Regions from separate parts of the Pseudoalteromonas sp. PS5 genome, predicted to be linked through region 2. Evidence: predicted binding sites of a transcription regulator. Region 2 holds the regulator's gene; the other holds the start of a gene.
The links. The regulator NrdR, encoded in region 2, represses ribonucleotide reductase genes. The targets are predictions, from matches to a motif close to AAACACNANATNTNGTGTTT.
Positions count from the first base shown of each region.

Region 1: a site for NrdR is predicted at 5,648-5,667, ahead of nrdA (class 1a ribonucleoside-diphosphate reductase subunit alpha). Genes of this name have one in related genera too.

Region 1 covers NZ_RCSQ01000042.1:4,869-12,912, reverse strand. The annotation lists gene serC (3-phosphoserine/phosphohydroxythreonine transaminase) at 1-871, opposite strand, end outside; gene gyrA (DNA gyrase subunit A) at 1,089-3,761, opposite strand; gene ubiG (bifunctional 2-polyprenyl-6-hydroxyphenol methylase/3-demethylubiquinol 3-O-methyltransferase UbiG) at 4,024-4,734, shown strand; gene D9603_RS05615 (HAD-IA family hydrolase) at 4,731-5,378, shown strand; gene nrdA (class 1a ribonucleoside-diphosphate reductase subunit alpha) at 5,735-8,020, shown strand.
Region 2 covers NZ_RCSQ01000219.1:5,781-13,824, reverse strand. The annotation lists gene thrA (bifunctional aspartate kinase/homoserine dehydrogenase I) at 1-849, shown strand, start outside; gene thrB (homoserine kinase) at 858-1,796, shown strand; gene thrC (threonine synthase) at 1,796-3,079, shown strand; gene glyA (serine hydroxymethyltransferase) at 3,337-4,593, shown strand; gene nrdR (transcriptional regulator NrdR) at 4,679-5,128, shown strand; gene ribD (bifunctional diaminohydroxyphosphoribosylaminopyrimidine deaminase/5-amino-6-(5-phosphoribosylamino)uracil reductase RibD) at 5,125-6,237, shown strand; gene D9603_RS20705 (riboflavin synthase) at 6,239-6,895, shown strand; gene ribBA (bifunctional 3,4-dihydroxy-2-butanone-4-phosphate synthase/GTP cyclohydrolase II) at 6,924-8,036, shown strand.

The sequences.
Region 1 (8,044 bases), on a different contig from region 2:
GTTTAGCCACTTTGTTTGAGTAGAAATCTGAGCTATCAATGTAATCGTAAAGTACAGCAGCTTTCGCAGTATTATGCGCTTCCATTGCTTTCACGCCACCGATACTTTCTAAGTGCTTGAATACTTCAAAAGCAAGATACCAAGCAAATGTAGGTGGTGTGTTGTACATACTTTGCTGATCAGCTTCAGTAGCGTAGTCTAGAATTGCAGGCCTAGGCAAGCCCTCTCGTTTTAGTAATGTTTTACGAACAATTGCAATACTTAACCCTGAAGGGCCAATGTTTTTCTGCGCACCTGCGTAAATCAGATCAAAATCATCCACATTGATTTCGCGTGAAAGGATGTTGGAGGACATATCAGCAACAATTGGTGCTGTAGGATGCTTAGGTACTTCAAATATTTCGATGCCGTCTATAGTTTCATTTGGGCAATAATGAATAAATGACGCTTCCTCCGGTAATTTCCACTTAGATACAGGCAAAATGTCAAACTGACCATTTTCGTCGGCTCGGATATTAACTGCGTGTGTTTGAGTAAACTTCGCGCCCTCTTTTGTCGCGCCGGTTGACCAAATACCATTTTCAACATACACGCCAGGCAAACCATCTACATGCAAATTCAATGGTACTGCTGAAAAGTGACCACGGCCGCCACCGTGCATAAATAACACTTCAAACTCATCGGAGATATTCATTAAACGACGTAGGCTGGCCTCGCACTGCTTCGCCATCTCCAAATAAGGCGCTGAGCGATGGCTGACTTCCATCACTGATACGCCTAAATTCTGCCAATCTAAAAACTCTTTTTGCGCTTTTTTCATCACTTCAACAGGTAACATCGCAGGACCCGCGCAAAAATTATAAACCGTCATATTTTTCCTCATTCCTAATAAACTAGCCCATCCAAATTATCGATGAATTGTAATCATATTTTTTGAATGAACAGTGAGTTGCCCAAGCAAAAGCCGGATAGTTCGTAGCCTTAATTTATCAGGGTTCGAGCTATTGTCATAGAGGGGGAGATTGAAAAAACTGACATAAAGAAAAAAAGCGACCGAAGTCGCTTTTTATATTAAATATAAGGTTGTGTTATTCCCCGGTGTCCGAATCAACTGCTGGGGTTGCTTCACCTTCAGCTTCAACAATTTCACCTTCTGGCAAGTCTTCTACTTCAATTTCTTCAATCCGTTGAAGACCGACCACTTTTTCTTCTTCCATCGTACGAATTAGGATAACACCTTGAGTGTTTCTTCCTACCGTCGATACTTCGTTTACACGTGTTCTTACTAGTGTGCCACGATTTGAAATCAACATGATTTCATCGTTATCATCAACTTGAACAGCGCCAACCACCGAACCATTTCTTTCAGTCACTTTGATAGACACAACACCTTGTGTCGCGCGACTCTTCGCTGGATACTCTTCAAGTGGAGTACGCTTACCGTAACCGTTTTCAGTCACGGTCAAGATTGCACCCTCTCCTTGCGGTACAATTAGCGATACAACTTTCACATCGTCTGGCATCTTGATACCACGAACACCTGTAGCTGTACGACCCATAGGACGTAAGGCTAGCAACTCTTCACCTGTTTCAGGATCACGCTTCACTTCACCCGTTTCCGAGTCACGTTGTTTCTCATTGAAACGGACAACTTTACCATGCTCTGTAAACAGCATGATGTCATTTTCGCCTGTGGTAATGTTAGCACCGATAAGGCTATCGCCTTCGTTCAAGTTGATGGCAATAATACCACTTGCACGCTGACGACTGTATGCTGTCAGAGGTGTTTTCTTAACGATACCACTTGCCGTCGCCATGACGATAAACTTATCCTCTTCGTATTCGCGAACCGGTAAAATTGTCGTGATGCGTTCATCGGCTTCCAATGGTAATAAGTTAACGATTGGTTTGCCGCGCGCAGCGCGAGACGCAAGTGGCAATTGGTAAACTTTCAACCAATATAAACGGCCAGCTGTTGAGAAACACAAGATTGTATCATGTGTATTTGCCACCAGTAGACGCTCGATGAAGTCTTCATCCTTCATCTTAGTTGCAGAGCGCCCTTTACCACCACGGCGCTGTGCCTCGTAATCACTAAGAGGCTGGTACTTTACGTAGCCTTCGTGAGAAAGTGTAACCACGACGTCTTCTTCGTTGATCAAATCTTCAAGGCTAATGTCATGTGCAGCAGCGGTGATCTCTGTGCGACGCTCATCGCCATACGTTTCTTTGATTTCAACTAGTTCATCGCGGATAACTTCCATCAAGCGTTCTGGAGAAGATAGGATGTACAGAAGTTCAGCAATGATGTCGAGTAGCTCTTTATACTCAGCTAAAATTTTCTCATGTTCAAGACCGGTTAGCTTGTGTAGCCTTAAGTCAAGAATGGCTTGCGCCTGTTGTTCAGACAAGTAATATTGACCATCGCGGATCCCTAGCTCTTCAGCTAACCAATCTGGACGTGCAACGTTCTCTTCTCCAGTGCGCTCAAGCATTGCTTTCACATTACCAAGGTCCCACCCACGCGCCGTTAATGCTGCTTTCGCCTCAGCTGGTGTTGGTGAGCGACGGATCAGCTCAATAATTGGGTCAATGTTTGCAAGTGCAATTGCTAAACCTTCAAGCGTGTGTGCTCTGTCTCTGGCCTTACGAAGATCAAATACAGTACGACGAGTTACTACTTCACGACGGTGAATAATAAACGCATCGAGCATTTCTTTGAGGTTAAAACATTTAGGCTGGTTGTTGTCTAGCGCAACCATATTAATACCAAACACAGTTTGCAACTGCGTTTGTGCATATAAGTTGTTTAGTACAACTTCACCGACTTCACCGCGCTTAATCTCAATAACAATACGCATACCGTCTTTGTCTGACTCGTCGCGCAGCGCACTGATCCCTTCGACTTTTTTGTCTTTTACAAGCTCAGCGATCTTCTCTATTAATCTCGCTTTGTTTACTTGATACGGAATTTCGTGGACGATGATTGTTTCTTTGTTTGTTTTTTCATCGACTTCGATTTCCGCTTTGGCGCGGATATAAATCTTACCACGACCTGTTTTATAAGCTTGTTCGATGCCTTTTTTACCACTGATAATAGCAGCAGTTGGGAAATCTGGACCTGGTATATAGTCAATCAATTCTTCAATGGTAATGTCTGGGTTTTGGATAACAGCCAAACAGCCATTGATCACCTCAGTTAAATTATGAGGTGGAATATTGGTTGCCATACCAACTGCGATACCAGAAGAACCGTTAACCAATAGGTTGGGTATTTTTGTTGGTAAAACATCAGGTATTTGTTCTGTACCATCATAGTTTGGCACATAATCCACGGTTTCTTTTTCAAGATCTGCAAGTAACTCATGTGCAACTTTCGCCATACGCACTTCCGTATAACGCATTGCAGCAGCAGAGTCACCATCAACAGAACCAAAGTTACCTTGTCCATCTACTAGCATATAGCGCAGAGAGAAAGGTTGAGCCATACGTACAATTGTATCGTACACAGCACTATCACCGTGCGGGTGATATTTACCGATAACATCACCAACTACACGAGCTGATTTCTTATAAGGTTTATTCCAGTCATTTTTCAATTCATTCATCGCGAATAATACACGGCGGTGAACTGGTTTTAGGCCATCACGTACATCAGGTAATGCACGGCCTACAATAACGCTCATCGCATAATCTAGATATGAATTTTTTAATTCATCTTCGATATTGACTGGCAGGATTTCATTGGCGAGATCAGACATTTGACTCCACTTTCCTTCAGTGTCCACCCCTTTTATGTCACACTATTACGTGTGTAGCGCTGTTTGCTGAATATCAAATGGCTTGTTAATTGAAATGCAAAATCAAAGCACTTATTAAAAACCGAATTGCTTCAGCGTATCAGCAAGGGTGTTGTTTATTATAAAATTCGTTAGCCATGCTATCACACTTTTTAGCGTTTTACAGGTGCTATTTTTATCAAATCCCTTTTATAATGCGCTCAATTCGACGAGGAAGTTTTTTATGACCGAACATCAAAATGTAGACCCTAATGAAATAGCAAAATTTGAAGAAATCGCCGAACGCTGGTGGGACAAAGAAGGAGAATTTAAGCCGCTTCATAATGTTAACCCCTTGCGATTAGACTTTATTAACGATAAATGTGGCGGTTTATTTGCTAAAGATGTACTAGATGTTGGCTGCGGTGGCGGAATACTAACGGAAAGTATGGCGAAGATGGGGGCACATGCAACCGGTATTGATATGGGTCAAGAGCCACTAAATGTTGCCAAACTACACGCACTAGAAGCCAATATTCAGGTGAACTACCAAAAAGTGCCAGTTGAAGATTTTGCCCAGCAGCGTGCTGGTACATTTGATGTAGTTACCTGTATGGAGATGCTTGAACACGTACCCGATCCAGAGTCTATCATCCGCGCAGTTGCAAAATTAGTGAAACCTGGTGGACATGCGTTCTTTTCTACCTTAAACAAAACCACTAAAGCTTATTTGCTAGCTATTGTTGCCGCTGAAAAGTTACTGAAGATTGTGCCAGAAGGCACTCACGAACATGACAAATTTATTCGTCCTTCTACTTTGATAAATTGGGCCGAGAGTTATGGCTTAAAAGTAAGAGCAGCAAGCGGTATTCACTACAATCCGATTGGACAGACATTCACTTTAACTAAAGACGTTTCCGTCAACTACGTACTTCATTTTGAGAAGCTAGTATGATTAACGCTGTTTTATTTGACCTAGATGGCACACTGCTCGACACGAGTGAAGACTTGGGTGCTGCGCTAAATCACGTTTTAGCAATGAATAATATGGCTGTGGTTGAAAAAGCCATTTACAGCAGTGCCATATCTGACGGGGTCGCGGCAATGCTAAAAGTGGGGTTTGGCGACACCTTGCATCAATTTGATGTTAATCAACTACGCCAATCTGTACTCGACTATTATGCGGATAACCTTGCCAAACACTCTCATTGTTTTGCAAATATTGGGGCGTTATTGGATAGCCTTCGAAAGCAAAACATAAAGGTAGGGATCATGACCAATAAGCCTGAGTTTTTGACGCTACCGTTATTAAAGCAAATACCAGAACTGGCAAAGATAGATATTGTGGTTTGTGGCGATACGCTTTCAGTCGCAAAACCACACCCAGAGCCGCTCTTATTGGTTGCCTCAAAACTGGGGGTTGATCCCAGTCAATGTATGTATGTAGGTGATGCAGAGCGTGACATTATTGCTGCAAAATCTGCAAAAATGAAAAGTGCTGTTGCGATGTGGGGATTCATCCCTTCTGAACAAGTTGCTAAGTCTTGGAATGCGGATCTATATCTTACTAACCCGTTGGATGCAATATCGCATATCTAGTGCTATAATTTTTTCAAAGCACAAGATATTGTGCTTTAACGATTATAGAAACGAATTTGTGTAGAAAAAAATCACTTAAACTTTTTTTTTTATTTTTACTAAAAAGCACCATCTTTAAGTTGATTTTTCTTTGTGAGCAGATAAGCGGATTGTCGAAGGTGAGTGGGCACTAACATAAATAAATTATCCCAAACTTATCCACAATTCTCCTAAAGTTGTTCTCTTGCAAATTCGCACTAACCCCACTATCTTGTGATCCCTAGCCGCTATAGCACCATATATAGTGGTGGTTTGCTAAACAATTTTTAATTCGTGCGATATCTAAAGCGCGTTCCTAAGGAATACAGGCACATAACATGAACCAACAGCTATCTGTATGCAAAAGAAACGGTCGCAAAGAGCCGTTAGATCTAGACAAGATCCATCGTGTCATTACATGGGCCGCAGAAGGCCTAGATAACGTCTCAGTTTCTCAGGTTGAGTTAAAGTCACACATTCAGTTTTATGACGGTATTCGCACTGGTGATATCCACGAAACGATTATAAAGGCTGCAGCGGATCTTATTTCAAAAGAATCTCCGGACTACCAATACCTTGCAGCTCGACTTGCTATTTTTCACCTACGCAAAAAAGCATATGGATGCTTTGAGCCGCCTCACCTATATCAGCATGTGGTAAAGCTTGTTGAAGACAAACGATATGATCAACACTTGTTGACTGATTACACTGAGGCTGAGTTCAACGAACTAAACGATTATATTGACCATAATCGCGACATGAATTTCAGCTATGCGGCCGTTAAGCAGCTGGAAGGTAAGTACCTCGTACAAAACCGTGTTACAGGTGAAATCTACGAAAGCGCACAGTTTTTGTATGTGTTAGTTGCTGCAAGCTTATTCGCAAATTATCCAAAAGAAACACGCTTAGATTACATCAAGCGCTTTTATGATGCCGTCTCTACGTTCAAAATTTCACTACCAACGCCTATTATGGCTGGTGTTCGTACGCCTACACGCCAGTTTAGTTCATGCGTATTAATTGAATGTGCTGACAGCTTAGATTCAATTAACGCTACTTCATCTGCAATAGTAAAGTACGTAAGCCAACGAGCAGGTATTGGTATCAATGCAGGACGTATCCGAGCGCTAGGTAGCCCAATTAGAAATGGTGAAGCATACCACACAGGATGTATTCCATTTTATAAGCATTTTCAGACTGCAGTTAAAAGCTGTTCTCAAGGCGGTGTACGTGGTGGTGCGGCTACCCTATTCTACCCACTTTGGCATTTAGAGATTGAAAACCTACTTGTACTTAAGAACAACCGCGGTGTTGAAGAAAACCGTGTCCGTCATTTAGATTACGGTGTGCAGTTCAATAAAACCATGTACAGCCGACTGATTAAAGATGACTATATTACCCTGTTTAGTCCATCAGACGTACCTGGGCTCTACGATGCTTTCTTTGAAGATCAGCAAGAATTCGAAGCGCTTTATACAAAATACGAGCAGGATGAATCTATTCGTAAAAAGCGCATCAAAGCAATTGAGCTTTTCTCCATGTTTGCACAAGAGCGCGCAAGTACAGGTCGTATTTACCTACAGAATGTTGACCACTGTAATACTCACAGTCCGTTTGACTCTAAAGTAGCACCAATTCGTCAGTCAAACCTGTGTCTTGAAATTGCATTGCCAACAAAACCGTTGAGTCATGTTAATGACCCTGAAGGCGAAATTGCACTGTGCACGCTTTCTGCATTTAACCTAGGTGCGATCAAATCTTTAGATGAATTAGAGGAGCTTGCTGAGCTGGCAGTTCGTGCGCTTGATAACCTGTTGGATTATCAAGATTACCCAGTACCTGCTGCTTACAACGCAACTATGGGTCGTCGTACTCTAGGCATCGGCGTTATCAACTTTGCTTATTACTTAGCAAAAAATGGTGTGAAGTACTCTGATGGTAGCGCGAATGGTTTAACCCATAAAACATTTGAAGCAATTCAATATTATCTGATGAAAGCCTCGAATGAACTTGCCAAAGAGCGTGGTGCTTGTCCTAAGTTCAACGAGACAACTTACTCACAAGGTATTATGCCTACTGATACGTACAAACGAGATCTAGACAAAGTTTGTGCTGAGCCATTGCACCTTGACTGGGACGCGCTCAGAGAAAGCATCAAGAAGCATGGTATGCGTAACTCTACATTGTCTGCTTTAATGCCTTCTGAAACTTCGTCTCAGATTTCAAACGCTACCAATGGTATCGAGCCACCACGCGGTCACATCAGCGTGAAAGCAAGTAAAGATGGTATCTTGAAGCAAGTAGTACCTGAGTATGAAAGACTGAAAGACAGTTACGAGTTACTGTGGGATATTCCTTCAAACGATGGCTACTTGACATTAGTAGGCATCATGCAGAAATTCATCGATCAGACCATTTCTGCAAACACGAATTATGATCCAAGTAAGTTTGAAGCGGGTAAAGTACCTATGAAGCTACTTTTAAAAGACTTACTAACTGCATACAAACTTGGTGTTAAAACCCTTTACTACCATAACACCCGTGATGGTGCGTCAGATGCTCAGGACGAACTAAAACCTGAAGTAGAAGATGATGGCTGTGAAGGCGGCGCTTGTAAGATATAACGTTCTATGCGGGTGTGCTTCACC
Region 2 (8,044 bases):
TTACAACACGTTAGCCAGTTTGTTAAGCAAAACCATTTAATAAACCCTGTGATTGTCGATTGTAGTGCTGCCCAATTTGTCGCAGACAACTATTTAAACTTTCTAAATGCTGGGTTTCATGTCGTTGCGGCTAACAAAAAAGCAAATACAGGCAGTTATGAGTATTATCAGTCGCTGCAACAAGCTGCACAAGCTAAGCGCCGTCACTTTTTATATGAAACTAACGTTGGAGCAGGTCTACCTGTACTAGACAACCTTAAATTGCTGTTTGGCGCAGGAGATGAACTGCTGTCATTCAGTGGCATTTTGTCTGGTTCGCTGTCATATATTTTCGGCGTATTATCAGATGGTTTATCGCTATCGGAAGCAACAGAGAAAGCCAAACAAAATGGCTTTACAGAGCCTGATCCACGCGATGATTTATCTGGAACGGATGTCGCGCGTAAGCTGCTCATCATTGCCCGCGAATCGGGATTGCCATTGGAACTGGACGATATTGAAGTTGAGTCAGTGTTGCCTGAAGGGTTTGCAGAGGGTGCCAGTGTTGATGAATTTATGGCGCAATTACCTCAATTAGATGACGCTTTTTCAGCCCGTATAACAGCGGCAAAAGCACAAGACCAAGTGCTACGCTATGTTGGTTCAATTGTTGATGGCAAATGCCGCGTTGGTATTGAAGCCGTAGATAAGGAGCACGCTTTGTATGATATTCGTGATGGTGAAAACGCACTCGCAATCTTAAGCCAGTATTATCAGCCAAAACCTTTTGTGATCAGAGGGTATGGCGCCGGTGCGGAAGTGACCTCTGCTGGCGTGTTTACAGATATTCTAAAAACGCTGTCGAGGTAGGGGTAATGATGAAAACATTTTATGCACCTGCATCTATGGGAAATTTTTGTGTTGGCTTTGACGCACTAGGCGCCGCACTTGAACCCATTGATGGCAGTTTACTGGGTGATCAGGTCAGTGTTGAAGCTGCAGAGTATGATACGTTCAATTGTATTGGCCCATATGCTGAAAAGCTCTCAGCCGATCCCAAGGACAATTTGGCGTTTCAGTGTTTACTGCACTTCAAGCAGCGTGTAGCACCAAACATGCCAGCGGTTGCCATGACTTTATATAAAGGTCTTCCTGTTGGTTCTGGGTTAGGTTCAAGCGCATGCTCTGTAGTTGCTGCTTTTGCTGCACTTAATGATTTTGCCGATACGCAATTAAGCCAAGAGGCGCTTATTGAACTGATGGCTGACTTTGAAGCTAAGGTCAGTGGCGGTCGTCACTACGACAACATCACGCCATGCTACCTTGGTGGACTGCAACTGACTGCGGACTGCATTCCGAGCAAAGCAATCAGTGTTGCGTATGATGAAAACTGGTTTTATGTCATTGCTTATCCAGGCTTTGCACTAAACACAGCAAAAGCAAGACAAGCACTACCGCAGCAGTTTTCATTGCATGATACGGTGGAATTTGCCCAGCGACTATCTGGTTTTTGTTTACTGATGCAGTCAGGGCAATTTGATAACGCACTGTCGATGATGAAAGACAGTATTGCCGAGGAAGCGAGAGCGCCACTCATTGCCGGGTTTAGCGAAGCGAAAAAGGCGCTACCAGCCCTAGGAGCCGAGCTGGTGAGTATTTCCGGAGCAGGACCTACATTATTTGCAATTTGTAAGTCTGAGCAACAGGCAAATGCCGTACAGCAATGGTTGCAGCAACACTATATTAATGATGCAGGGTTTAGCCATATTTGCCGACTAGATACGCAAGGTACAAGAGAATTAAAGGATCAGAAATAATGAAGTTAGTAAATTTAAAGGACGAGCAGCAGGTCGTCTCATTCGTCGAAGCGGTCAAAATTGGCCTAGGTCGCAATCAGGGTGTTTTCTTTCCACCATCTTTTGAGCGTATTGCGGATATTGACGCATTACTTGCACTACCTTTTGCTGAGCGCAGTGCCAGAGTACTTCACCACCTTATCGGTGATGAATTACCACAAGACACACTAGATGACATGGTAAAGCGCGCATTTAACTTTCCAGCTAAGCTTGTGGAGGTTGCTGACAACCAGTATTGCTTAGAGTTATTTCATGGTCCAACGTTAGCGTTTAAAGACTTTGGCGGTCGCTTTATGGCTGAATGTATCAGCATGTTTAATCAAGGTGAACGTGTAACTATCCTCACAGCGACAAGTGGTGATACAGGTGCTGCCGTTGCCCATGCCTTTTACGAAAAAGAAAACGTTGATGTAGTGATCCTGTATCCCCATGGCAAAATTTCACTTGCTCAACAAAAGCTGTTTACAACACTTGGGAAAAACATTCATTGCTATGCTGTAGATGGTAGCTTTGATGACTGCCAAGCGATGGTGAAGTCTGCATTTCTTGATGACGAGGTGAAGCAAAAACTTGGTCTTAATTCGGCAAACTCAATCAACATCAGCCGTTTAGTGGCGCAAGTGTGTTATTACTTTGAAGCACTAGCACAATTACCTAAGTCGCAGCGTGATAAAGTGCATGTTTCAGTACCAAGTGGTAACTTTGGTAATGTTTGCGCAGCGATGATAGCGGCAGCAATAGGATTACCGATCGCTAAGCTAAGTGCGACGACAAACCAGAATGATACTGTGCCTCGTTATGTTACATCAGGTGAGTGGCAGCCAAACGACACGTTGGAGTCACTCTCTAATGCGATGGACGTGAGCAAACCTAATAACTGGCCTCGAGTTGAAATCATGTTGGAAAGAGGTGATTTTAACAAACATGACTTTTATTCACGTTCAGTGTCGGAAGCGCGCACTCAAACAGTCATGCAAGAATTACATGACAAAGGCTATTTGGCTGAACCGCATACAGCGATCGCTTACGAGGGATTAGCGCTTGACTCTCAAGCGGATGAAACCGGGATTTTCCTTGCAACTGCACATCCTGCAAAATTCAAAGAGTCTGTAGAAGATGTTTTAAATCATAAGCTTGATATGCCGAAACCGCTGGCTGATGCGCTGAAAAAACCCTGTTTAGCTGAGTCACTTAGTGCCGATTATAACGCCCTGAAGACGGCGATATTGGCAAAGTTGAACTAGATCAGAACGGGGACCTAAGTGGGTAAATAGCTCACTTAGGTATGTTCAATTTCGTAACTATATTAGCTTTTCAAATGCAACTTGGGTTGTCTCATTTAAAATATTAATGTTTAAATAAAAAAATATCATCGCGATAGGGGTGTGAAATAAATTCAATCCCTGATTAAATATACCCATGCTGATTTCATAGACACACTGGCCACTTACCGGCGCTAGTTTGTCTTTAAAAATACCCTTACGTTTACCTAGGAGAAACCATGTTAGAACGTAACATGAATATTGCAGATTTTGACCCAGAATTGTCTGCAGCGATTGAAGCAGAAACTTCACGTCAAGAAGAGCACATCGAGCTTATCGCTTCTGAGAACTACTGTAGCCCACGTGTACTTGAAGCCCAGGGTTCTCAGCTAACAAACAAGTATGCTGAAGGTTACCCAGGTAAGCGTTACTATGGTGGTTGTGAGCACGTTGACGTGGTTGAGCAACTTGCCATTGACCGTGCCAACGAGCTATTTGGTTCGACTTACGCAAACGTTCAGCCTCACGCTGGCTCACAAGCAAACGCGGCGGTATTCCAAGCGTTACTTCAGCCACATGATACTGTGCTAGGTATGAGTCTTGCTCATGGTGGCCACTTAACACACGGTTCTCATGTAAACTTCTCTGGTAAAACGTACAATGCTATTCAGTACGGTCTAAACGAAGAAACTGGCGAAATTGATTACGCTCAGGTTGAAGCATTAGCACTTGAGCACAAACCAAAAATGATCATCGGCGGTTTCTCTGCATATTCAGGTATCGTTGACTGGGCTAAGTTCCGCGAAATCGCTGACAAAGTAGGTGCTTACCTACTTGTTGATATGGCGCATGTTGCAGGTCTCGTTGCTGCTGGTATTTACCCAAGCCCAGTGCCTCATGCACACGTTGTAACAACAACAACGCACAAAACGCTAGCGGGTCCTCGTGGTGGTCTTATCATCTCTGCTTGTGATGATGAAGAGATCTACAAAAAGCTAAACTCTGCCGTATTCCCTGGTGGCCAAGGTGGTCCTCTATGTCACGTTATCGCTGCGAAAGCAGTTGCGTTCAAAGAAGCACTACAGCCAGAGTTCAAGTCTTACCAAGAGCAAGTGGTTAAAAACGCACAAGCGATGGTTGCGGTACTTCAGGAGCGTGGTTATAAAGTGGTTTCTGGCAAAACTGAAAACCACCTGTTCCTACTTGACCTGATTGACAAAGACATCACAGGTAAAGATGCAGATGCTGCGCTTGGCCGTGCAAACATCACAGTAAATAAAAACTCTGTACCAAACGACCCTCGTTCACCGTTTGTTACTTCAGGTCTTCGTATCGGTTCTCCTGCGATCACTCGTCGTGGCTTTAAAGAAGCTGAATCGAAAGAGCTTGCTGGCTGGATCTGTGATGTACTAGACAACATCAATGATGAGTCTGTACAAGCACAAGTGAAAGAAAAAGTAAAAGCAATTTGCGCTAAATTACCTGTTTACGCATAATTTCGCTCACAAAAAAGCAGTTTTTTGTTATGATTAAGGCCGCATTCAAGCGGCCTTTTTTGTTTTTAACTCAACGAGAGCGTCTATGCATTGTCCATTTTGTACAGCCAAAGATACCAAAGTGATAGATTCACGATTGGTTGCTTCCGGCCATCAAGTCCGTCGTCGCCGTGAGTGTATTTTATGCCACGAACGCTTTACTACTTTTGAAGGCGCTGAACTTCTGATGCCAAGAGTAATAAAACAAGATGGCACCAGAGAGCCGTTCAACGAAGACAAACTGCTTAATGGCATGCACCGAGCGCTGGAAAAGCGCCCTGTTAGTACAGAACAAATAGAAGAAGTAGTACATCAGATTAAATCTCAAATTCGTGGTACAGGCGAGCGTGAAGTTCCAAGTGACATGATTGGTGAATGTATTATGGAAGCTCTCAAAAAGCTTGATAAAGTGGCTTACGTGCGATTTGCCTCAGTGTATCGCTCGTTTGAGGATATTCGTGAGTTTGGTGAAGAAATTGCGAGGTTGGGGGATTGAGCCAGTTCAAATCACAAGATCATGAATATATGAGCCGAGCTATCACGCTCGCAAAGCGCGGTAAATACACCACAACCCCAAACCCCAACGTAGGTTGTGTGATCGTAAAAGACGGTGAAATCGTTGGTGAAGGCGCGCATTTAAAAGCAGGTGAAGGCCATGCTGAAGTACATGCGCTTAAGCAAGCTGGAGCTAAAGCTGCTGGTGCCACGGCTTATGTAACACTCGAACCTTGTAGTCATTACGGTAGAACGCCACCATGTGCGAAAGGTCTGATTGACGCAGGTATCAGTAAAGTGGTTGCAGCTATGGTTGACCCTAACCCGCAAGTTGCAGGGCGTGGATTGGCAATGCTAGAAGCTGCGGGTATTGAAACGGCCTTTGGTTTGCTAGAACCACAAGCTAGAGCGCTAAATAATGGCTTTTTGAAACGAATGGAACAGGGATTGCCGTTCGTAACCTGTAAGCTTGCAGCCTCTATTGACGGCAAAACAGCATTAAATAATGGTCAAAGCAAGTGGATCACCTCTGACGCAGCACGCTTGGATGTGCAGCATCATCGCGCGCAAAGTTGTGTTGTCCTGAGCGGAGCCGATACTGTAATTGTCGATAATGCAAGGCTGAATGTGCGTGAGGCACTGTTAGAAGACTGCGACTACCCGCAACCAGAGTTACGTCAACCTGTACGCGCAATCATTGATTCTCAAAATCGACTGACTCCTGACCTTGCACTATTTAGCATTACATCTCCTGTGATTATTTTTCGCCGTACTATTGATAATTCAAAAGATTGGCCTTATTTCGTAGAACAAGTAGTCGTACCTGAAATTAATGGCAAACTCGACCTACGAGCGGTGCTTAGCACATTGGCTGAAAAACAACATAATTATGTGTGGTTAGAAGCCGGAGCAACCCTTGCCGGAGTGATGCACGAGCAGGGGCTGATTGATGAGTATATTGTCTATTTAGCACCAAAAATCATTGGCTCAGGGAGCGGGTTGTTTAATACCGTGCCGTTACAGTCGATGGCGCAAATACCTGAATTGGTATTTGACGATGTGAGGCCAGTGGGGCCTGACCTTAAAATTACTGCGACTAAAGAGAAGTAACATGTTTACAGGCATTATCGAAGCGACAGGGACACTAACTCAATTGCAGCCAAAGGGGGGTGATTTAGTTGTCCGAGTGAGCTCATCGTCACTTGATATGAGTGATGTAAACTTAGGGGACAGTATTGCAACCAATGGTGTTTGCCTTACTGTAACTGAGAAGTTTCAAGATGGATTTAAAGCTGATGTTTCTAATGAAACCTTAAGTTTGACGCGCTTTGCCGAATATAAAAAAGGGCAAACGGTCAATCTTGAAAAGGCGTTACAACCGACATCGCGTTTGGGCGGCCATTTAGTGTCCGGCCATGTTGATGGGATAGCTAAAGTGGTAGAGATAACCCCGAATGCTAGAGCGACCGACTATTGGTTATCTGCACCCGCATCACTAATGAAATATATACCTTATAAAGGTTCTGTTGCCATTGATGGTATTAGCTTGACCGTTAACGCAGTTGAACAAAATCGATTTAAATTAACGATTGTGCCGCATACGGCGCAAGAAACTACGATTGCAGGGTTTCAAGTTGGCTCAGAATTAAATCTTGAAGTCGATCAAATCGCCCGCTACCTCGAAAGACTAATTCAGGGGGAGCCAAGCGCTGCCAGCGAGACCACTCTCACAACAAGTCTATTGGCGAAAGCTGGCTTTATAAAGTAGCCACAGACAAAGTAAAAATGGGAAAACTATGAGTTTGAATAGTGCTGAGGAAATCATCGCCGATATTAAAGCCGGTAAAATGGTTATTTTGATGGATGATGAAGACCGAGAAAATGAAGGTGATCTGATCGTTGCAGCAGAGCACATTACACCAGATGCAATTAATTTCATGGCAACGTATGGTCGTGGGCTAATCTGTTTGACCATGACGCAAGAGCGTTGTGAGCAGCTTAACTTACCATTGATGGTGAAAACTAACGGTGCTCAGTTTTCTACCAACTTTACTTTGTCTATTGAGGCTGCGAAGGGCGTAACAACGGGTATTTCCGCTGCTGATCGTGCTCGTACCGTGCAAGCTGCGGTCGCTAAAGGTGCAGTACCTGAGGATATTGTACAGCCAGGTCATATCTTCCCAATTATGGCGCAGCCAGGCGGCGTTTTAACGCGCGCAGGTCATACTGAAGCTGGATGTGATTTAGCGCGTTTGGCAGGACTGGAGCCTGCCTCTGTGATTGTTGAAATTCTAAATCCAGACGGCACCATGGCACGTCGCCCACAACTAGAAGTATTCGCCAAAGAGCACGATATAAAAATCGGTACCATTGCAGACTTAATTGAATATCGTAACTTAAATGAAACTACCATTGAAAAAGTGGCGGAATGTCGATTACCTACTGAATTTGGTGAGTTTAATTTAGTAACTTACAAAGATACTATTGATAATCAACTTCATTATGCAATGGTCAAAGGTGACATTAAAACGGAAGATGCAAACTTGGTACGTGTGCATCTACAAAGCACGTTTAACGATATTCTCCATTCTGATCGCAGCGCGGATAGAAGTTGGACGCTGCAAAGCGCTATGAAGCATATCGCTGAAAATGATGGGGTTTTAGTGATCCTTGGTAAACAAGAGCGCAGCGAAGATATGGAAGCCTTGGTGAAAGCTTTTGCCGCAGAAGATGCTGGAGAGCAAGTTAATTATCGTAAATTCCAAGGCACATCACGTACCGTTGGTATTGGCTCTCAAATCTTGGCTGATTTAGGTATTCAGAAGATGCGCCTAATGAGTCTACCGAAAAAGTACCATGCTCTGTCAGGCTTCCATTTAGAAGTCGTTGAATACGTCGAACCAAATTAATTTCAAAA